One region of the Effusibacillus dendaii genome, then DNA from elsewhere that is predicted to be linked to it. Evidence: riboswitches for the same ligand, from Rfam matches in the RefSeq annotation. Region 1 holds a riboswitch; each other region holds the start of a gene.
What was found. A riboswitch is a leader RNA that binds a small molecule or an ion and turns the genes downstream of it on or off. The one in region 1 is predicted to bind cyclic di-AMP.

Region 2: another riboswitch for cyclic di-AMP. It lies ahead of skT53_RS17100 (C40 family peptidase); the one in region 1 lies ahead of skT53_RS16330 (C40 family peptidase).
Region 3: another riboswitch for cyclic di-AMP. It lies ahead of skT53_RS14165 (C40 family peptidase); the one in region 1 lies ahead of skT53_RS16330 (C40 family peptidase).

What each region holds. Positions count from the first base shown of each region.
Region 1 covers NZ_AP023366.1:3,072,056-3,079,668, forward strand. The annotation lists gene skT53_RS16320 (Na-translocating system protein MpsC family protein) at 64-447, shown strand; gene skT53_RS16325 (APC family permease) at 651-2,483, shown strand; cyclic di-AMP (ydaO/yuaA leader) riboswitch at 2,537-2,665, shown strand; partial or broken gene skT53_RS16330 (C40 family peptidase) at 2,690-3,181, shown strand; gene skT53_RS16335 (AAA family ATPase) at 3,264-4,418, opposite strand; gene skT53_RS16340 (aliphatic amidase) at 4,498-5,544, opposite strand; gene skT53_RS16345 (AmiS/UreI family transporter) at 5,664-6,164, opposite strand; gene skT53_RS16350 (transporter substrate-binding protein) at 6,472-7,613, shown strand, end outside.
Region 2 covers NZ_AP023366.1:3,214,166-3,221,778, reverse strand. The annotation lists gene skT53_RS17105 (cytochrome c biogenesis CcdA family protein) at 28-750, shown strand; cyclic di-AMP (ydaO/yuaA leader) riboswitch at 1,074-1,266, shown strand; gene skT53_RS17100 (C40 family peptidase) at 1,269-1,823, shown strand; gene copZ (copper chaperone CopZ) at 2,046-2,252, opposite strand; gene skT53_RS17090 (heavy metal translocating P-type ATPase) at 2,271-4,682, opposite strand; gene skT53_RS17085 (metal-sensitive transcriptional regulator) at 4,710-4,988, opposite strand; gene copZ (copper chaperone CopZ) at 5,104-5,322, opposite strand; gene skT53_RS17075 (class I SAM-dependent methyltransferase) at 5,528-6,121, opposite strand; gene skT53_RS17070 (hypothetical protein) at 6,190-6,348, opposite strand; gene skT53_RS17065 (F510_1955 family glycosylhydrolase) at 6,453-7,418, opposite strand; gene skT53_RS17060 (hypothetical protein) at 7,420-7,613, opposite strand, start outside.
Region 3 covers NZ_AP023366.1:2,627,954-2,635,566, reverse strand. The annotation lists gene skT53_RS14180 (MGDG synthase family glycosyltransferase) at 1-920, shown strand, start outside; gene skT53_RS14175 (MFS transporter) at 923-2,062, shown strand; gene skT53_RS14170 (polysaccharide deacetylase family protein) at 2,081-3,382, shown strand; cyclic di-AMP (ydaO/yuaA leader) riboswitch at 3,543-3,675, shown strand; gene skT53_RS14165 (C40 family peptidase) at 3,678-4,268, shown strand; gene skT53_RS14160 (response regulator transcription factor) at 4,454-5,128, shown strand; gene skT53_RS14155 (HAMP domain-containing sensor histidine kinase) at 5,125-6,540, shown strand; gene skT53_RS14150 (YheC/YheD family endospore coat-associated protein) at 6,582-7,613, shown strand, end outside.

The DNA.
Region 1 (7,613 bases):
TATTCGTTGTGATGGTCTTTTTTGTTTTGTGCAAGTAACACCGCTCGGAAAGAGGTTTAGATTTTGGCGCAAACTACAAAAAACAGGCTGGAAGCAGAAATTAGTGAATCCTACATTAAACTTCAAAGGGAAATTTTGGGGCGGGGTCCGCAGGAAACAAAGACATACATCATTCGAGACATGGTGATTGTTCGAATGAAAGGTGTGTTGACACATGAAGAAACCCATCTTGTACAGTCGGAAAAAGGGAAACAGCTTGTCAAGGCGATGCGCAGGATCTTGCGGGAACAATACAGTCAGGATACGGAAGGAATCATCTCACGCATTACGGGGTGTCAGGTTATCTCCAGCCATAGTGACGTAAGCACGAAAATTGGCGAGCAAGTGGAATTGTTTATTTTAGATTTGGATCTGGAAAAGAAGTTGAAGGAAAAAACTGAACAGTGACCATGTCAGGAAGACGGAATACAGGGACCCCCGAAGCGGGATCCGGGTATTTTGTAAGCCTGCGGGCTCGTGGAAGGTTTCGATGTGTCATGTGACATGTAGGAATCGTGCGAGAAACCGCAGGCTTATGTTTTTTCGGAAATGATAGCAGTCGATTTTGGGGAATCCTATCGAAAGACAGAGCCTACGGGAGGCACAGAACTATGCCTAGTCAAACACTTAGAAAGATCCTGTTCGGACGACCATTAAAATCAAGCGAGGCAGAAGCTGAGAAAATGCCCGTGTGGAAGGCGCTGCCGATTTTGTCGTCAGACGCTCTTTCCTCTGTGGCATACGGCACGGAGCAAATTCTCTTGGAACTGGCGACTGTTGGGGCTGTAGCCTTCTCCTTTTCATTGCCGATAGCAGTAGCCATTATCATTCTGATCGCCATTTTGGTCGTAAGTTATCGCCAGGTGATCGATGCGTATCCGCGAGGAGGCGGCTCTTACATGGTCGCCAAGGAAAACCTGGGACTCATGTGGGGACGTCTTGCGGGTGTCTCACTGTTAATCGATTACACGTTGACGGTAGCTGTTTCTGTAGCAGCCGGAGTTCAGGCGCTTACGTCTGCTTTTCCGGCAACGGTGCCTTACATTGTCCCGATCGCGATTGCCCTTGTTTGGATAATGGTCTGGATGAACCTGCGAGGAACGTCTGAAGCGGGTACGGTTTTCGCGTTTCCAACCTATCTGTTCATCTTTTGCATGCTGTTGCTTGTCGGAAAAGGCACATTTGACTGGATGACCGGAGCTGTCCATACAGCTCATGCGGTCACCATTCCAACGGACATGCCTGCAGGACTTACGATGTTTGTTTTGCTGAGAGCATTTTCTTCCGGATGTTCCGCCGTCACGGGAATTGAAGCAATTTCCAACGCCGTTCCGCATTTTCGAAATCCGGCCCAGCGCAATGCGAAGCTTACTATGATAATGTTAGGGACTTTGTTGGCAGTGATCTTTGGCGGGGTAACGATTCTGTCTCTGGTTTACGGCGTATATCCTGATCCAACAGGGAATACTTCCGTATTATCGATGGTTACGGAAAATGCGTTCGGTCGAGGGAGTATGTACTTCGTTATACAGATTGCCACGATGCTCATTTTGACATTAGCGGCGAATACCAGCTTCAACGGGTTTCCGATTTTGGCCTCCATTATGGCGCAGGATCAAAACTTTCCCCGTATGTTTGCCAATCGGGGAGATCGGTTGGCGTTTAACTATGGAATTATTACATTGGGGATATTGGCCAGTCTGCTGCTCATCTTGTTCCGTGGGAAGACGGATCTGCTCATCCCGCTTTACGCGATCGGTGTCTTCTTGTCATTTACAATGGCACAAAGCGGGCTGGTGCTTAAATGGGTAAGAGAAAGGAACAGGGGGTGGCAGCGAAAAGTACTTATCAACGGAATTGGGGCTGCCGCGACCTTTGCTGTGGTATTAATATTCAGCATTACCAAGTTTACGGAAGGCGCATGGATTGTCGTTGTCGTGACACCACTCTTACTGTGGCTGATCACAAAGATCCACAAGCATTACGAGGCGGTTGCAAAGCAGCTGAGATTTGATTTGAACGATCCGCTCCCTCAAAAAGAATCTGTCATAATCGTGCCGGTTGCGGGAATCCACCGAGTCGTCGCATCGACCCTTGCTTACGCAAAGACTCTCTCTCCTAAAGTAGTTGCTTTCTACGTGGCGTTTTCTGAGGAAGAGGCGGAACGAATGGAGAAAAAATGGGAACAATGGAACCCCGGGGTTCGGCTTGTGACCTTCGTGTCCCGATATCGAACCGTCGTTGAACCCCTTGTGGAATTTGTAGAACGGGTTGATTGCCGTTTAAACCGAACAAGTACGGTTATGGTGTTGTTGCCGCAGTTTGTGCCCAAAAAGTTCTGGCAGCGATTGCTTCACAATCAATCCGCATTTCGAATCCGCGCGATGCTTTTCGGCCGAAAGGATGTCGTTGTGGCAACCCTGCCGTACCATTTGCAGGAGTAACTACCATACATTGTGCAATGAAGTTTACATAATGTCATGGTGTACTATCATTTGTTAAAAATAAGCCGAAGCTCAATCGAGCGCGGGGGACCCATTTTTTGGGGTGAAACCACATTAGTGGCAGGGTAATCCTCTTTACCCGAATCCGTCAGCTAACCTCGCAGGCTTCAGAGAGGAGATGTTTTCTAGGTATCGCGACATCGGTGATGATTCCGGCATTTGCAGCACCTGACAATGCTGCGGCAACATCCACACAATTACCGCCGGGAGTTAGCTTTGATACCAATATACAACCGGTTGCGCCTCTTGATGCAGATTACCAGACAAAGGTTAATGCAGTTCTGCAGGTAGCAGAAAGCAAGCTGGGAACTCCGTATGTATGGGGACATAATGAAGACCGCGGTCAGGTCGGTTTCGATTGCTCCAATTATACCGCTTATATTTATCATCACGCATTGGGGTATAAAATGAGTGGAGCTTCCCAGACTCAATACCATTCTGTCTGACGTACTGTGTCGAAAGCTGAAATGCGCCCGGGAGATCTTATAATCTTCAATAATGGCAGTCACGTTGGTATTTATGCGGGAAATGGCCGCGTGATTCAGGAAGGTGGCGGCCTGAAAAAGGTTGGCTATCTGAACGTTTCTCCTGGGTCTTCCTGGTACAATAATATTACGGCCGTTAAACGTATGTTTTAAGCAAGAATGCCTTGAGAACAAGCTGACGCCAGTATTCAACTGGTGTCAGCTTGTTTTTCTTTTACCGCTTCTATTGTACGGATTACACGCTTTGAGGCATCGGAATTTCTTCCTTATTGCCGTTTATCTCAATCCGATTTCCGGCACCTCGCGAAACATATCTGACGAATCCTTGCTGCGGACTATGTTCCATAAGCAGTTCCGCAAGCTGCAGTTGCACATATTGCCGAAAGGCTCTTTTTAAAGCACGGGCACCGTACTGTTTATCAAACCCTTTTTTGACTAAAAAGTTTTTTGCCGAATCGAGCAGTTCCAAGCGACAGTTGAATCTTAGTATTCTTCTGTTCAACTGTTCCGTTAGTACATCAATGATTTCAAACAATATTTGTTCCGAAAGCCAATTAAAAATCACAATGTCATCAATTCGATTGATAAATTCGGGCCGAAAGGTTGATTCCAGTTTTCTTTTAATGATTGTTTCCAGAAATGATTCGTTATTCCGGATTTTCCAGTAACGGGGATTTAGGTAATGGGTTATCGATTTCAGCACAAAACCCAGTCGATTATTGGCATAGCTTTGTATTTCTCGGGCACCCAAATTGCTTGTCATGAAAATCAGCGAATTTCGAAAATCGATCTTCTCTTCCCCCGAGGCAATCGTCATCACCCCGTTATCGAATATGTTCAATAATGTTTGAATCACCTGCGGGCTTGCCTTCTCCAGCTCATCAAACAACACGATGCCGGGTTTGCTGTAGGACCCTTCAATTTTTTCTTTATCCAGAATCGTGGAGCCTTCCTTGCTTCCCACATATCCTGGCGGTGCACCGGTAAGCGCGGCGGCGTAGTGATCAAGCGATAAAGTATTCATATCCACTCTGCAAAAGGCCTCCCGGTTTCCGTAAAGGGCCTCTGCAAGCACGCGTACGATTTCCGTTTTGCCGACTCCCGTAGGTCCCAGAAACAAACCTATGTGTAAAGGTTTATCCGGATCTGCTATGTCAGCCCGCACAATTTTCAACATGTTTTCCAAACTTTGCAGAACTTTTTCCTGTCCGAAAATTTTGTTTCGCAGCCGTTTCATTACTTCTTCAACATGAAACCGATACCGGGTTTCGATCCTTTTGAAAGATGTATCCGCCACCACGTCCGTATCTTGCATCCGTTCGGCAGCCTCCAACTCTTTACGTTTTCGGTCGGCTGCATAATATTCGAGTTTATCGTTGATGAAGGGCATAGTATCCTCCCCCTTATTTTTATGTAAAAAGGAGCCAGATAGAGAAAGTCACCCGACTCCTTCATGTTCGATTTAACTATTATTTTTCTGCCGCCATTACTTTGCCTTCGTTCGGAATCCCTACAATCGGGCATTCCGCAGTGCCAGCCGTTGATCTGGTAATTGCCTCCACATTTTCGCGGGCTTTTTCTGCATCTAACACCCAGGTTCGATAGAAATCAAATGGACATTCCGCTAGTCCTTTGTCGCCTTCTCCGGAATTGATCAATCCTGTATAACCCCTGTGTAAGAGTTTGAAAAGATGATTTTGCGATTGGGCATTCTTTCGGAAATCGCGGATTTGCGAAATGGAGATTTCCGCATACTGAATTCCGTTCTCTTCTGTTCCGCACTCGCCAAGGGTTCGTCCATCAAAGCCAATGATAGCCGAATGTCCGAAGTAAGAATACACTCCGTCAAACCCTGTTGCATTCGCTACTGCTACATAGGAATTGTTTGCCCAGGCCATTGATTTCGCCATGATAATCTGCTGTTCTTTGGCTGGATACATGTATCCCTGGCAGCGAACGATCAGCTCTGCGCCTTTCATTGCACAATCACGCCAAATTTCCGGATAGTTTCCGTCATCGCAGATGATTAGGCTGATTTTGATGCCCTTCGGTCCTTCGCATACATATGTCTGACCGCCGGGATACCACCCTTCGATAGGAACCCAAGGTATAATCTTTCTGTATTTCTGCACAACTTCACCCTTGTTGTTCATTAAGATAAGGGTATTGTATGGAGATTTGTTTGGGTGGTCTTCATGTTGTTCCCCTGTCAAAGAAAAAACGCCCCAAGTATTTGCCTGCCGACATGCCTCCGCAAAGATTGCAGTCTCTTCACCCGGAATCATGGAGGCGGTTTCAAACATTTCTTTCGGATCGTACATGATGCCTTGCGTACTGTATTCCGGGAAAATAACCAGGTCCATGCCCGGCAGTCCCTGTTTCATTCCGACTACCATATTGGCAATGTTCCTGCAATTTTCCAGAACCTCCTGCCTCGTATGTAAACGCGGCATTTTGTAGTTGACGACTGCTACACCGACTGTATCAAAGCTGCTTGAAATATCTCCATGTCTCATTTCAAAACACACTCCCTTAAAATGTAGTTTTAAGTACATAAGTCAAATTGGCTTATTTTGGAAATCCGACCATGCCGTCACATCTTCCTCACCCCCTGCGTGTGATGAGAGCGCCGCTCTTACCAGTTTCCGGTAAGAAGCATATATCCCGGAACCCAACAGGTTATAACCGCCTCCACTAGCGTTACGTAGGCAGTAAATTTAGCGATCGGTTTTTCCAAGGCAAGTAGAAGAAAGAACAAAAACCATAGAAAGGCCCACAGAAGCCAAATGACTCCAAAGCGGAAATCGCCGCTCTGAAACGTCAAAACCGCTGTTGGGAGTGCAGTAACCGCTACAAAGAAACAGTACCAGCCAAACCCCCTTCCCTCTAAATCAAAAGCGTTGTTGATCGCCACATACAAATAAGTGAAAGAAAAAAGAAGTCCAGTAGCGGCTGTAAAATAAGACAGGGGATCACCTGACGGAGCTTTCAGCATGATGTAAATATTTATGATCAACGTAATGCTGCCAGTGAACAAATTCAGGGGTGCCGCCCCTTTACCGCTCACCCTTCCTAACAACATCATTCCATTTACCCATAGCACCGCCCCGACATACAAAAGTGAGATTGCGAGCAATTGTCATCCCTCCTTGACCGAATTGGAAATAGATTTTTCGTTTATCTCTATTGCAACTTTAGTGCCAACTGCCGAAATACAACATGAAGTGCTTGGTTGTATGAAAAATTCGATCCGGATAATTCGGTAAAAGTAAAAAGTGTGCAGATTTTGGTTGATTCTGTCCAATAACTGTAATGGTTTTGTTCAATCTGAACTTTGTACTGTGGACAACATACCTAGACAAAAGGTGAACGAAATTTGTACATTTTCTGAACATTAAAAATCAAATATACTAGTAGCTAGGAAGAAGTATGGGGGGATTGTTATGGCACGGGAAGAAGACATCAAAATCGGTTTGCTGTATTCTCTGACCGGAACAACCGGAGTCACCGAACGGGGGCAGTATCAATCGACCCTATTGGCAATTAAACAGATTAACGAACAGGGAGGAATACACGGGAGACGACTGCTTCCCATCGTGGAGGATATTGCGTCCGACCCGTTTCTGGCAGCCAGGAAAGCGGAAAAATTGATCCTTTCGGATAAGGTTGCAGTTATAATCGGCCTCTACACATCTGTCTGCCGCAAGATGGTTATCCCGATTCTGGAAAAATATAATGTTCTTTTGCTTTACCCAACCCTTTACGAAGGCGAAGAGTTAAGTCGGAACGTGTTTTACCTGGGGCCGGTGCCGAATCAACAACTTCAAACTTTTATTCCGTGGATTATTGAAAATCTTGGGAAATCATTTTACCTGATCGGATCCGATTACATTTATCCCCGCGAAACAAACAGGCATATCCATCGTCTTGTCCAATCATACGGTGGGCGAATTGCGGGAGAGTATTACTCTCTTTTGGGCACTCAGAAATTTGATCATCCTTTGAGAGAAATTGCCAAATCGAAGCCGGATGTAGTTTTCTCAACAGTGGTTGGGGAGAGCCAGATCGCTTTTTATCAACAGTTTTATCATTCGGGGGTCAAGAAGCCCATAGCCAGTGCTATAACGGCGGAAACAGAAATTCAAGCGATGAATCCTGCCTTTGCAACGGGACATTATACTTCATTCCCCTATTTCAATACGGTCCGCTCCGCAAAAAACGACACGTTTTGCATGGAATACCTGCGTACATATGGAACCGACACGATCAGTTCTGTTATGGAAAGCGCGTATTATAGCGTATATTTGCTGGCCGAAGCAATCAAAAAGGCAAAAACGACAGATACCGACTCCCTTCGAAATGCTTTTTCCGGGGTCGCATTTGAAGCTCCGCAAGGGGTAATTAAGATGGATACGCATAACCATCACCTGTGGCTGCACTCCCGGATTGGTCGAATTAACGAAAAAGGACAGTTTGATATTTTATGGGAATCAGACGGACTCATTCCCCCGGAACCTTTCGTGCATCCGAACATTGTGCGACAAAAGGCGACCGCTGCAGATGAAAACATTCGCACACAAGACCG
Region 2 (7,613 bases), 140 kb from region 1:
GAACTCGAATTAAAGAGGTGGCTCATAGTGTTCGATACGAGTAATCCGAATATGCTAATGGCATTTGTAGCAGGAGTTCTGTCCTTTTTGTCCCCCTGCTGTCTGCCTTTGTATCCCTCCTATATTTCTTATTTGACAGGAATTTCTTATGAGAAATTGCAAGGAGAACGAGACAATTTTCGAATAAGACGAACGGCACTCGTCCATTCGATTTTCTTTGTAATTGGCTTTTCAATAATTTTTGTAGCACTTGGATTTGGAGCAGGGGCGGTCGGGAAAATATTTAACCAGTATAAAGACCTGATACGTCAAATCGGTGGAATTATAATCATTGTTATGGGGCTGTTCCTTACGGGGGCAATTAAGTGGGAATCCTTACTGAAGGAGAGAAAATGGCATTTACGAAACAAACCGGCCGGATACATTGGTTCAGTACTAGTTGGGGTTAGTTTTTCCGCTGGATGGACACCTTGTATTGGACCAATTTTGGCATCTGTGTTAGCCATAGCAGCAACCGACCCGGCCAACGGAGTAGGATTGATGAGCGCTTATTCGTTAGGGTTTGCGATACCATTCCTTATTTTGGCATATAGTCTTGGCTCCGTACGTTGGCTGTTGAAGTATTCTTCCGTAATCAGCCGTATCGGAGGCATTGTGATGGTAATTATGGGCTTTTTACTTCTAACGAATGCAATGACGGTAATCACGATCTATATGATTAAACTATTTGGCGGATTCACAGGGTTTTAGGAACCTGTTTCAAATTAGTTTCATGATGCGAAATAGACTGACAATTATCAGGTCATGAAGTATAAAAAATCCTGATGCGATTCTTCCATAGGTGGTGTTTTTCGCTTTACGAGAAGACTCAGATTCACCCCGGAAAAAAGGAACTAATTCCCGAATTCATCGTCATCTCCACAAGAGAGTTGCAGGAAAAATATTCAAAAATGGCTTAAAAAAGTGAGCTTTTGAACATAGTCAAAAGCCGCCGTGAGGCGGCTTTTTTATTGGTTTTGTAGCAGTTTACCACAATTTACAGGATGAAATCGGTTGGAAACTATGTTAAGGTTGTCCTACATCAGCCGAAGCCCAAAAACTGGGCGCGGGGGAACCAGTTATCTGGGGTGAAATCAGACTGCAAGTGCTATTCACAGTTTTGTGTTTTTGAAACAACACCTTGAAGAAACACTTTGCAGTTCAGTCGGGTAATCCCTTTTATCCGAACCCGTCAGCTAACCTCGCAGGCTTTACAAGGGAGGTACTTCATGTTTAAAAAGAAAGTTGTTTCTTTGTTGACCATCGGAATGCTCAGTGCGGCATTTGTTAGCCCGTCTTTTGTGTCTGCGCAAACGACGGCCACCCAATCAGCATCATTCAATTTGCCGCCTGGTGTCACATATGACCCGTCGATTCAACCAATTGCACCGCTCGATGCAACGCGGGAGGATAAAACAAATGCGGTACTGATGGTGGCAAAAAGCCAACTGGGTACTCCTTACATTTGGGGAACCAGCAAAGACCGAGGCGGCAGCGGGTTTGACTGTTCAAACTACACTGCCTATGTGTACCGCCATGCATTGGGCTATAAAATGAGCGGGGCATCCAGAGTACAGGCATCTTCGGTCGGGAATCCTGTCCCGAAAAGTCAGATGGAAGTAGGAGACCTTGTCATCTTCGACAACGGAGCACACATCGGGATTTATGCTGGTAATGGACAAATGATCCAAGAAGGCGGCGGACTTAAGAAAGTGGGTTATTTGCCGCTGAAACCCGGTTCCTACTGGTACAACCACATTACGTCCGTAAAACGGATGTACTAAACTCGTATTTCGAGCTCTGTGTTAGCCATTGAAGCTGCGTCCCTCTTTCCGGCAAGCTGAGTCGCTGCAAATTTCCTACACCCTCTTCTCTGACCGTCGATGTGATTGTGACGCTATGTATCACAAACGTCTAACAACTGAACAGTCCCCTTGAGTTTTGGGGCAATGGGGATTAAAAAGGGGATACATTTGATATGTATGCCCCTTTTTCCATCTCGTGTGTTACACTACATCGTATCCTTGATCCTCAATTGTTTCTTTTAATTGATCTACACTCACGACCGTGTCATCAAATGAAACAGTCACTTGGTTAGCTGAGAGATCCACTTTTGCGGAGCTAACGCCTACCAATTTTCCCAGCGCACCCTCCACTGAATTGACACAATGATTACAAGACATACCTTGAACGTTTAGAGTGATAGTACTCATATATTCTCCTCCGCTGTTTTATATTTTTACCCGTTTTAATCGCAATGCATTCAATACAACCGACACGGAGCTGAACGCCATCGCCGCTCCCGCCACCCAGGGTGCCAACAACCCGGCAGCCGCTACCGGAATGCCGATCGAATTGTAGAACAGTGCCCAGAACAGATTTTGCTTGATATTGTTCATTGTCTTATGGCTGAGTGAAATCGCGTCTGCAATGCTGGTCAGTTCTCCCCGCATCAGTGTGACATCGGCCGCTTCCATCGCGACGTCGGTACCGGTGCCGATCGCCATACCCACATCGGCTGTTGCCAAAGCGGGCGCATCGTTTACACCGTCTCCCACCATGGCCACCTTTTTGCCCTGCGCCTTAAAAGATTCCACTTCCTTTGCCTTGCCTTCCGGCAGAACTTCCGCCCGGATTTCCGAAATGCCGACCTGTTTGCCAATCGCTTCAGCGGTACGCCGATTGTCTCCTGTGATCATAACCACTTCCAGACCCAGCTCTTTCAATTTGGCGATCGCCTGTCTGGAACTTTCCTTGACCGTATCGGCAACTGCCACAATACCCGCCAGCTTTCCGTCAACAGCCACCAGCATGGCTGTTTTCCCTTCGTCTTCCAGCCGTTCCATGCTGGCTTGCGCGTTGCTTGCATTAATCTGTTCGCGTTCCATCAGTTTGCGCGTGCCGATGAAGAGCTTCCGTCCGTAGACTGTTGCAGACAATCCGTATCCCGGGATTGCCTCAAACTGTTCGGATTGAGACAAATCGAGATTTTTCTCTTTTGCTCCATTGACAATCGCCTGGGCCAGCGGATGTTCCGAATTTTTTTCGGCGCTGGCGGCAAGCGCGAGCAGCTTGTCTGCCGGGATATCCGCAAGTACGACCACGTCGGTCAATGCAGGCTCCCCTTTGGTAATGGTGCCTGTTTTATCAAGAATAATGGTGTTCAATTTATGGGCCGCCTCAAGATGCTCGCCGCCTTTAAACAGAATGCCCAATTCAGCGCCTTTCCCTGTTCCCACCATAATGGAGGTGGGAGTGGCCAGCCCTAACGCGCAAGGGCAGGCGATCACAAGAACGGCAATCGCATTTTCCAACGCATGCGTGAAGTTGCCTGCATCAACGGCCAAATACCAGATGAAAAAGACAATAATTGCAATCCCGACCACAATCGGCACGAAGATACCCGAGATCACATCCGCTGTCCGCTGAATCGGAGCTTTCGACCCCTGCGCCTGTTCCACCACGCGGATAATCTGTGCCAACGCCGTATCTTTTCCGACTTTTGTCGCTTTGAATGTAAGCGAACCGTTCTTGTTGATCGTCGAACCAATCACCGAACCACCGGTTGTTTTATCGACAGGAACGCTCTCACCGGTCAACATCGATTCATCCACAGCGGATGTGCCGGACAGAACCACCCCGTCCACCGGAATTTTTTCTCCCGGTTTGACGATCACGGTATCGCCGACCAGCACTTCTTCTACTGGAATCACCGTTTCCTTGCCGTCCCGCACTACGAGTGCCGTTTTCGCCTGCATCCCCATCAGTTTTTTGATCGCTTCCGAAGTGCGCCCTTTCGCAACGGCTTCAAACAGTTTGCCGAGAATGATCAGCGTAATTAGAATCGCACTTGTTTCAAAATAAAGTTTTTCCGTGTTCCCTGTAAGAATCGCCGCCAGACTGTAAAAATAAGCGGCCGACGTGCCCAGCGCCACCAGAACATCCATATTGGCGCTGCCGTTTTTCAACGCTTTGTACGCGCCTCGATAAAATGGCCAGCCGATGACAAACTGTACCGGTGTCGCAAGCGCAAACTGCACCCACGGATTCATCAGAACATGCGGCATGTACACACCGCTCCAGCCAAAATGGGCAAACATCGTATACAAAAGCGGCAAGGAAAGGATGGCCGACACGGTAAACCGCAGTTTCTGACGGCGAATTTCCTTTTCCCGGCTGTCCTCCTGCTGTTCCGCATCTTTGTGCAGAGCAGCCCCATATCCAAGATCCTTCACTTTCTGGATCATATCGGCTGCACTGATTTCGCCAGGATTATACTGAACAGTCGCCCGCTCCAATGCCAAATTGACGTTAGCCTGGGTGACTCCCGGAAGCTTGTTAAGGCCTTTTTCAATCCGGTTGGCGCATGCCGCACAGGTCATCCCCGTAATGTCAAGCTCCAGCTTGTCGATCGATACGCCGTACCCAAGGTCAACCACCTTTTTCTGTAAATCCTGCAAATTGATTTTGTCTGCATCGTATACTACAGTTGCTTTTTCCAACGCAAAATTGACGTTTGCCTGTTCGACTCCATCCAGCTTGGCAAGCCCCTTTTCGATCCGGTTGGCGCATGCCGCACAAGTCATCCCTTCAATTTTCAGGCTGGCTGTGGACCCGGTTTTCTCTTGAACTGCAGTGCTCATCAAAATCACCTCCACACTTATGCAATATCACTTGGTAAAAGCCCGGACTACATCCATCAATTCCTGAATATGGTGTTCCCCGCCATCGTCGTTGTTTTGAATCGCTTTGGTTACGCAGCCCCGCGTATGATGTTCCAAAAGCGTTAGCCCGATTTTGTTGGTAGCTGCCTTGATTGCCGCCAACTGTGTCAAAATGTCCACGCAGTAGCGGTCTTCCTCAATCATCTTCTGCACGCCTCGAACCTGCCCTTCGATTTTCCGAAGGTTGCGCAGCAATTGATCTTTATCGCTGTGATAGTTGTACATCGCTTGATTCACCTCTTTGACTACCTTACCCCCCTAGGGTTTTATTGCGTAAAAAAATATATCTCATTGTCGCATTATGATAGAAAAAGCGGCCTTCCAGCGGCCGCCTCCAACGTTACACGTTGCCGACCACGTCGTACCCCGCATCCTCGATCGCTGCTTTCATGGCATCCACTTTCACTTTTGACGCATCATATTCCACTTTAACCGATTTGTTTTCCAGATCGACGTTTACGGAAGCAACCCCATTCAATTCATTCAGAGACTTCTCCACGGAAGCCTTGCAGTGGCCTCAAGTCATGCCCTCTACCTTCAATGTTACAACGTCTGCCATTCCAATCGCCTCCTCATAATCTTTTTCCTCACACACAATACCCATACCCTGTATGTGTATAAAATTATATTCAACTAATTCAAATCAGTCAACCGCCATTCGCCCAAAATCTGCAAAATCCTCATATAAGGCTTTCGCCCGGATGGGGCAAATGGCATTTATATGGTTCCCCGTTCACAAAATCACAATACGGGCATACCACCGGTTATTTACTGTTCACAGCTTCAATCACCAGAAAAATGTCCTTTAAATGTTTTTCAACAGATACCACCTTAAGCCCGGACTGCCGAATCAATTCCAGCGTCTGCCGATTCAGATGACAGTTGTCACACAGCCGTTTCCAGACGGGTGTCAACCAATCCTGCAATCGTCCAAGAACCGCATGGTCCAATCGAACATGTTCAAAAAACAGGACCTGTCCTTGCGGCTTGCATACCCGCCTGATCTCTTTCAATGTCAGAAGAGGATCCGGGATGGTGCATAACACCAAAGTTCCAACAACCGTATCGAACGAGTCATCGCGAAAAGGCAACTTCTCCGCTCCGGCTGCCAGCACTTCGATTGGTACATGTGCCTCTGCCGCACGTTGTATTGATTGTTGCCGCATCAACGGTTCCGGTTCAATCGCCACAACCTGTTCCGCCTGTTGATAAAAAGGGAAATTGAAACCGGTGCCGGAACCGATCTCCAGTACATGTCCCCGCGCCTTTTCAATCAAATTTTTACGAATGGCGCGAAACGCCCGTTCTTCCAGAGGATTCATCAGCGTATCATACAGTTTAGGAAACCATTTGCTCATACCATCACCTGCCCTTCCTGCAGCAAAACCGCCATACGAAATGGCGGCTTGCTCGGCTTTTGTCGGTTTTACTGTTGATTGTTTTGCGGCTGGTTATTCAGCGTTTGGTTGCCGTTGCTTGCATTATACGACTGCATGAATTTAACACATGCGTTCATCATGTTTTGCCCTTCCGGTGTATTCATCGCATTCATCATGTTCTGCATGTTGCCACTATTTTGCATCATATTCTGCATACCATTCACATTGAATTTAAATTTTCCTTCGCAGTTTCAGTATAGAAAACGAGTTTGTTTAATCTTTGATGATTCTGAGTGGTATTTATGAAGTTTTATTTCGAAACCGTTTTCCCGAGGTTTGCGATTTTGGTCCAACTTTTTCCGGCGTCGGAAGAAGTGTAGACATTTTTGTTGTAGGTGGCAAATGCGATCTGCTGTTCGTTCTTCTGATTTTCCGCAACATAAGCGACAGCGTCATTGTTCAGTTCCGGGATATTTATTTCAGTGGTTTGCTTCGTGTCCGGGTTCAACAGCAGGAGAACAGCTTTTGTTTTAGTTCCTCCCACATACAGATTTCCTTGTTTATTGAAATATAGCGTGGTTACCTGTACATCCGAAAGAATTTGTTCGAACGTTTGTCCATAATCTTTTGACAGATAAACACCTTTATCGGTCCCCAACGCAACAACCGATTCCTTTGCAGGATGTACTGCCATACTGGTTAATGTTCCGGTTGCGCCTTGTGCTTCGCTTTGTGTCCATGTTTTGGCTTCATCCTTTGAATAAAAGAGTCCGGATCCTTTCATTTTTGAATTCGGATGCTCATTATCCACATAAATCGCATGCGTTTGGTAGCCGACACTCATAACGTGAAAATCCGATTCCCCCGACATGCCTAACGTTTCAACCGTTTTTCCGTCATCTGTGCTTTTCACAATCCCCAACGGATTCTTCAGATCGGATCTGGTCCCCGGATGACCGCTGCTGTAAAAACCTTTATCTACTATCGAAAACCCCATGTAATCGTTTTTGGGACCCTCCGCTTGTTTCCACTGACCATTCTCATAAATTTTAATCCCGTCATGAGAGGGAACCCACAGTTGTTTCCCATCAGAAGAAAAGGCAAGTCCGTGAATATCTTGCAAAGTCATATCCCCGCCGCTGCCCGTACCTGTATTGTTGCCTGCAGCAGCATTGTTTCCTGTGTTCGTGCTGCTTGTCCCGCAGCCCGCCAACAGGATGGCACCTCCCAGCAACATCGCTGTAAACAAATGAAAAACCCGTCTGGATTTCTGCATGTTAAGAATCCCCTTTCTTTCGGATAATCAGATAAATTACGACTGCAACAATCACCGGAATAACCGCCCAGACGCAAATTTGAAGCATCGTGTGCAAATAGGCGTGAAACGAATTAAGACCACTTATAACGTTTGCCGACATGGTCAGACAGGACAGCCCGATGGCAACGAGGATGAGCACAAACAACCATTCCA
Region 3 (7,613 bases), 440 kb from region 1:
CCCTCTATGGAGAGGTCTATGACAGAACGAAAGACCTGCCCTACGACGCACTTTTTTTTAAATGGTTGCGGTTATTTGGCAAGCGGAAATTGCAACATGTAATTCATAACGAACGCCCGGATGCTGTAATTCATACGTTTCCGATTCAAACGTTGGCCGCCATGCGGGACCGACTCGGCTTCCCGCTTTATCTTTACACGGTGATCACCGATTTCTCCCTGCACCAACGCTGGCTGCATTCGGGCATCGACCGATTTTACACAGCAACAGATGATTTACGGCAGAAGATCATGGATCGCGGGATACCGTCCGATAAGATTTATGTAAGCGGTATCCCGCTGCGCAAGGCATTCACGTCCATTGCGGACCCTAACATGATTTACCAAAAATACGGTTTGGCCCCCGCCAAAAAGACGATCCTCCTGCTGGCCGGGGCCTACGGTGTGATGCAGGACCTGGAAACTGTGATCGAGACAATCATACAAATCAGGGATTTGCAAATCATAGTGGTATGCGGTAAGAACCGCAGCCTGCTGGAGCATCTCAGGAACCGTTATGCGAAGCACCCTTTCGTATACCTGTTCGGGTTTACGGATCAAATACATGAACTCATGCAAATCTCGACCTGCATTTTTACAAAAGCAGGCGGCGTCACCCTGGCGGAAGCGATGGCGGTCAGTGTACCGGTCATTATTTTTCAACCGGTTCCAGGGCAAGAACGCGATAACGCGGAGTATTTGTCCCAAAAAGGAGCCGCCTGCATTATTCAAAACATATCGGAAGCCCGGAATAAACTGCCAGTTTTATTATCCGATACACAGCTTTTATCTGAAATGAAAGCGGCTGCCAGACAGCTTCAGAAACGGAACGCCAGTCAGTCCGTAGTGGAAGATATCTTGCAAATGATGGAAAGGCGTTGATTATGAGTATCACGATCATTCTGTTTCTCGTTGAATTTGTACGCGGCGCCTATCTGATCGCCTTTCTGCCGACCTATTCGGTGGATGAGCTCGGATTGCCCATATCAATTGCCGGTACGGCTATAACAGCTCATTACCTGACAGACACGGTTTTTAAAATTTGGATCGGCTACCTGCTCGACCGTTTTTCGGCGCGGACGATTGTGTTCGCAGGATTACTCCTGTCGGCAATCGGTTTATTTGCCACACAGTACGCACATCTTGCCTGGATTCTAATACTGTCCTCTGCCTTGTTTGGAATCGGGGCTTCTCCCATCTGGATCGTCTGTCTCAGCCAGGTCAGGCAGAACGAGCGGGCAACCAGAATGGGGATGCTCTATACGTTATGGTTAATTGGCCTGGGTGCGGGGCCGGTAGCTATTAATTTTCTCATAGATTATAGTTACTCGCTTTCCTTATTTGTCCTAATCGGTCTCTGGCTCATCGCCTGGCTGATTTCATTCCGTCTTTCTGACGAACGGATTTCAACAGGAGACACACCCTCGTTTGGGCAACAGTTGAAACGTCTCTGGGACCGCCTGAAAAAATTAAAACCTCTGCTGCCCGGCATGGTTCTGCAGACAGCGGCAGCCGGCATGCTGGTTCCCGTCATGCCTACATTTACAACAAAAGTTCTCGGCTTTTCTCATGCTACGTATTCCTATACAATGATTGCAGGGGGTGTTTTTGCAGTCGCAGGATTAATCCCGATGGGAAAGCTGTCTGACCGATTCAATAAAAAATGGTTTCTGGTTCTGGGTTTTGGTCTGTTAGCTTTCTCCCTGTACGCACTGCTGTTCGTCTCCCAATTAAATCAGGCGCTCTTTCTGGCCGCCGTAATGGGATTGTCCTATTCGGCTGTACTCCCTGCCTGGAACGCCCTTTTATCCTATCATGTACCGGATGACCAGCAAGGCGTTGGATGGGGGATTTTTTCCAGCGTGGAAGGAATCGGCGTCATGTTCGGGCCAGTGATTGGCGGTTGGATCGCTGACTGGCTGTATGAATCGGCAACGATCGCAATCAGCGCCGTATTGCTGTTAGGCATCTCTATTTTCTATCTGCTGTACCCGTTTCAACGTCTGTTGCCGCCGAAACCCTAATACGGGGAGGAGAATCGGATGACAGGTCTATTTGTAAGTGGACTCGTCCTTATGTTTCTACTATACGGGCCGATCCCGACTGTACTTGTTCGATCCTGCAATTTCATCCGTTTTCGCAAACGAACCAAAAACGGACGCACCGTGGCATTTACGTTCGACGATGGGCCGCATCCTCAATATACACCGATGCTGCTTGATCTTTTGAAGGAACACCATGTGCAGGCCAGCTTTTTTGTCGTGGGCGAGAAAGCAGCCCGCTATCCGGAAATCATTGAAAGAATCCACCGGGAAGGTCATCTGATCGGAATTCATAACGAGAAACACCAATCAAACTGGTTGCTGACTCCCTGGCAAGTACGCAAACAGGTCCGCACAACGGCCGACACGATTGAGCGGATTACGGGGCTGCGGCCTGTTTACTATCGGCCGCCCTGGGGCATGTTGAACCTGTTCGATTTCACTTTGCGACAACACTGCCGGATTGTGTTATGGTCGCTTCTGACTTATGACTGGAGCCGAAAAACAGGTTCTGAATCGATCAAAAACAAATTGCTGACTGGAATCACGGACGGCTCCGTGATCCTTTTGCATGATTGCGGAAGTACACCTGGAGCCGACCATGACGCACCGGAACAGATGCTGTCGGCCCTCCAACAGGTGTTGCCGCAAATCCTCTCAAAAGGGTTTGTCCCGGTTCGCATTGACGAAATGATAAAAGCGCCTGGCCGCCTGTCACCCGGCCGACTGGCGCTCAGTTACCCAAAACGGCTCCTTGTCTCCGTCTGGATGAAGTGGGAAAGGCTTTTTGATAAATGCTTTCATCTGCAGCCGATTGATCCGTCCAATCCACTGTTGAAGGTACGGGTTCGCACGTATCGCGGACAGACCATCCGCTTTGAAAACGGGGAAGAAATTCATACGGGGGACCGTGTGGCGGAGCTTCATTTAAACAACGAGATTCTCTTTAAATATGGGGCGCATGCCCGTTCCCCGTTGCAGTTGGCGATTCGCTTGGTGCGCCTGACGGAACAGGTGATGCCGAAAGCAGCTCAATTGTTAAAACACCCGCGCTTTCAAGATGTAAAGGGATTTTACGGCATTTCTTTGATCAACCGGGGACCCGATCAGTTTGGCTTCCGGATTCTTGATCTGCCAAAAGGGGTGTTTACGTTCGCCACCCGCATCTATTTAAAGATCTTGCTGTATGTGATGCACCCGCAAGGAAAGCAACGGATTCAAACGAAAAAAGAGTTATTAATTCCCAAATTGATCGTCATCTCCACTAAAGAGTTGCGGGAAAAATATTCAAAAATGGGTTAGATATTCTCTTGGGTGGACAGTTTACATTAATTTGGAGAAAATAGAAATCTACCAAAATTGTTTGTAAGTTACGTGCCCGCCGTGAGGCGGCTTTTTTACTGGCTTTGCAGCAGTTTACCAGAATTTACAGGCTGAAATCCGGTTGGAAACTATGGTAAGGTTGTCACAACAGCCGAAGCCCAGAAATCGGGCGCGGGGGAACCAGTTATCCGGGGTGAAACCAATTTTGGTCGGGTAAATCCCTTCTATCCGAACCCGTCAGCTAACCTCGCAGGCTTCACAAGGGAGGTATTTCATGTTTAAAAAGAAAGTTGTTTCTTTGTTGGCCATCGGAATGCTTAGCGCAGCGTTTGTCAGTCCGTCTTTTGCGGCTACGCGCCATATGGCGACGCACCAGGGAGCAGTGACTAGCCATACGGCGGCAACCCGGTCGGCATCATTCAATCTGCCGCCGGGTGTCACATATGACCAGTCGGTTCAACCACAAGCGCCGCTCGACGCAACGCGGCAGGACAAAACAAATGCGGTACTGATGGTAGCAAGAAGCCAGCTGGGTACTCCTTATATCTGGGGAGCCAGCAAAGACCGGGGGGGAAGTGGATTTGACTGCTCAAACTTTACCGCCTATGTATATCACCATGCACTGGGCTACAAAATGAGCGGAGCATCCAGAGTACAGGCATCTTCGGTCGGGAACCCTGTCCCGAAAAGCCAGATGCAGGTCGGCGACCTTGTCATTTTTAACAACGGAAGCCATGTCGGGATTTACGCGGGCAACGGACAGATGATACAGGAAGGCGGCGGACTTGGGAAAGTCGGCTACCTGCCGCTGAAACCAGGTTCTTACTGGTACAACCATATCACTTCGGTCAAACGAATGTATTAATCTGCAAACGGGTTTTTTAGAATCGTGAAATCCCTCAGGATGGGCTTATCAGCCCCTGGGGGATTTTGCTTATCCCTTAGTCGAAAAATGAGAGAATTTTCATCTGGCTCTCAGAGATTTTCTCACTCCCGGTGATACAATATAAAGAAAACTTGGCTTTCGCCAAGCCTCTGGCGGAGGAACCGATGAAAAACATTTTGGTCATTGAAGATGAAAAAAATCTGGCCCGGTTTATCGAGCTGGAACTTCAGCATGAAGGATTTGTGGTGACATTGTCCTATGAAGGTCGGGATGGTTTGCAGAAAGCGCTGAACGGCCAATGGGACCTCATATTGCTTGACCTGATGCTTCCCGGCTTAAACGGTCTGGAAATCTGCCGGCGAGTCCGCAGTGTCAAGGATACGCCCATTATTATGCTTACAGCCCGTGACTCTGTGATGGATCGGGTTTCCGGATTGGACAGCGGGGCAGACGATTATATTCCAAAGCCGTTTGCGATTGAAGAGTTATTGGCGAGAATGCGGTCGCTCAGCCGCCGAATTGAAAAACCAAGCCACACCGCTTCTTTCCTGCAAATGAAAGATTTGATCGTGGACCTAGAATCGCACAGCGTCAAGCGCGGCGATACGCCGATCGAGCTAACCAAACGGGAATATGACCTGCTCGTCACCTTTCTGAAAAATATCAACCGTGTTCTCACCCGAGAAATCCTGCTTGATCTCGTATGGGGGTACGAGTCGGTGGTGGAAACCAACATTGTCGATGTATATGTGCGGTATCTTCGAAACAAAATTGACCGCCCCGGCGAAGACAGTCTGATCCAAACCATAAGGGGCGCCGGATATGTGATGAAATCATGAACCGATTACGAATACACCTCTCCCGTCTGCCGATTCAATTTAAACTGACTGTCTGGTCTTCCCTGCTGCTCTTTGTTTTGTTTATCGCATACAACTTCGTTCAGTATTTGGTGGTCAACAACTGGATGTTCCACCAAGAGCAAGTTCGCATGGAACAGGTCCGGACGGAAGTTCTAAACTATTTGTCAAAACAGGGCCCGCTTTTGAATCGGGGTAACCTTGATAAAACCCGCGAGTTTTTGAGTATACGGACAGATCCGAATCAAATGATTCGGATTTTGGACAATCAGGGCCAGCCCGTGCTGACCGTATCCAATCAGTTTTCTGCAGAACAGGTGAAGCCTCAGGTTGCAACATCCGCACAAACCGCAATGACCGAACAGTATGATGGGAACTTACTCATAAGCCGTATTCCCTTGCAGAGCGCTTCTTTCTCAGGAACCCTGGAGATTGTTTGGGCTTTGAAAAGTTTTGATCAATTGGTTGAATTGGCATTTGCCATTATGGTGATCGGCGGCGGTGTAGCAGTGGCCATCAGTGGTTTCGGTGGATACCTGCTGGCCAGGCAGCTCGTGAATCCGGTCAAGACCATAACGGCTACGATGAGGAAAATACGGGACAACGGCTTGGGCGAGCGGGTACAGTTCCATGATAACGGGGATGAATTGTCTGAACTGGCGCTGATTTTTAATGAAATGATGGATCGGTTGGAACGCTCATTTCTGCAGCAGAAACGATTTGTGGAAGACGCTTCTCACGAGCTGCGGACGCCCATCTCAATCATCGAAGGTCATCTTTCCCTGCTCAATCGGTGGGGAAAGAACGACCCTAATATTCTGGAAGAATCGCTCGCTTCTGCCACTCAAGAAGTGAAGCGGCTCAAACTGCTCGTGATGGAACTGCTCGATTTGAGCAAATCAGACTCATTGCCTTCTCTATCCGAAGTGCCCGCCATTCAGCCGGTTGATATAATCCAACGGACGGTTGACAGCATGCAATTCTTGCATGAGGATTTTACCTTTGATTGTGAACTATCGGCAATTGGAACGGCCACCATTCGAATCAAACCGAATCACTTGACACAAATTTTGTTGATCCTCTTGGACAATGCGGTTAAATATTCGGATAAAGAAAAGAAAATTGTGGTTCACGGTTCACGTGCGAATCATTTTCTTTCCTTGCAAATCCGTGATTTCGGAGAAGGGATTCCGGAATCCGATCTGCCTTACGTGTTTGATCGTTTTTATCGGGTGGACAAGTCACGCAGCAGAGAAAAAGGCGGCAACGGATTGGGACTGTCAATTGCGAAGCGGCTTGTCAGTCATTACCATGGCGATATTCGGATCGAAAGCAAGTTGGGCACAGGAACGACGGTAACCATGCTGTTTCCTATCACCCAGGATGAAAAGTGATCATAAACTGTTCATGACCATATCAAAAAGAAGGGACGTCCTTGAAACATAAGAAATGTTTTGCCATTGTGACGACCAGTGTTCCGAGCCGAACTTCAAAACGTTCCCAATTTCGCCCAGGTTATGCATTCCGAATGATGGCTTTGGAAGGAGAGAAACGGGAACTGCTTACCGTTTTGGTTCATCCGAAAGATTTCGACTGGGAGACCCGACGTATTTTCGGGTGGGTAGGGCTACAGATTGGAACCGAAGCTGAATCCTGGAAACAAGTGAAGCTTCGTTTGCCTGACGTCGTCTATGACAATGTGTATGTTCATTTGGTGAACAAAGGAATGACTCGAACCATCCGAAATAACTGCCGGCGTTTGTGCATTCCACTGTTCAACCCTTTCGTCCCGAACAAATTGCGTGTAAACCAGTTTTTGATTGGCAAAGAAACGGTAAAGTCCTATATACCGGAAACAAAGTACGCCCGTAAGCCGCAAGACGTTTTTACCCTGTTGGATCGTTTTCATTCGGTCTACGTCAAACCAACAGGTGGTTACGGAGGCAAAGGTGTAACTCGAATCTCCCATGCAGGCACCGGACTGTATCATCTTAGAGCGGACCGTTTATCTGACAAACAGGGTCACTTTGAACGTACGATGAATCGTTCCGAATTACAAAGTTGGCTGAGTCACCGCTTACAAATCCGCCACATTGTCCAACAGGGCTTGAATCTGATTCAAGTGGACGGCGGTCAAATCGATTTTCGCGTAGTGGTACAACGGAACGATCAGGGAAAATGGCAGCTTGTCGGCATCATACCCAAAATTGCCGCCGCCGGAGGGGTCGTTACCAACCTCATCGCAGGCGGGCGCAAAACATCCTTTCAGGAACTGATGCTAGGCCATCCTGAACTGAGCCATGTAGGCCCTTTGTTGGAGAAGGCAGCGATCGAGATCGCGCAGGTACTTTCCATACGCTACCCCACTCTTTGCCTCTTGGGATTTGATATGGGTGTTGACCGTGAGGGAAAGGTCTGGATGATCGAATTGAACTCGAAACCGGCACGCTCGTTGTTGGCTCCTTCC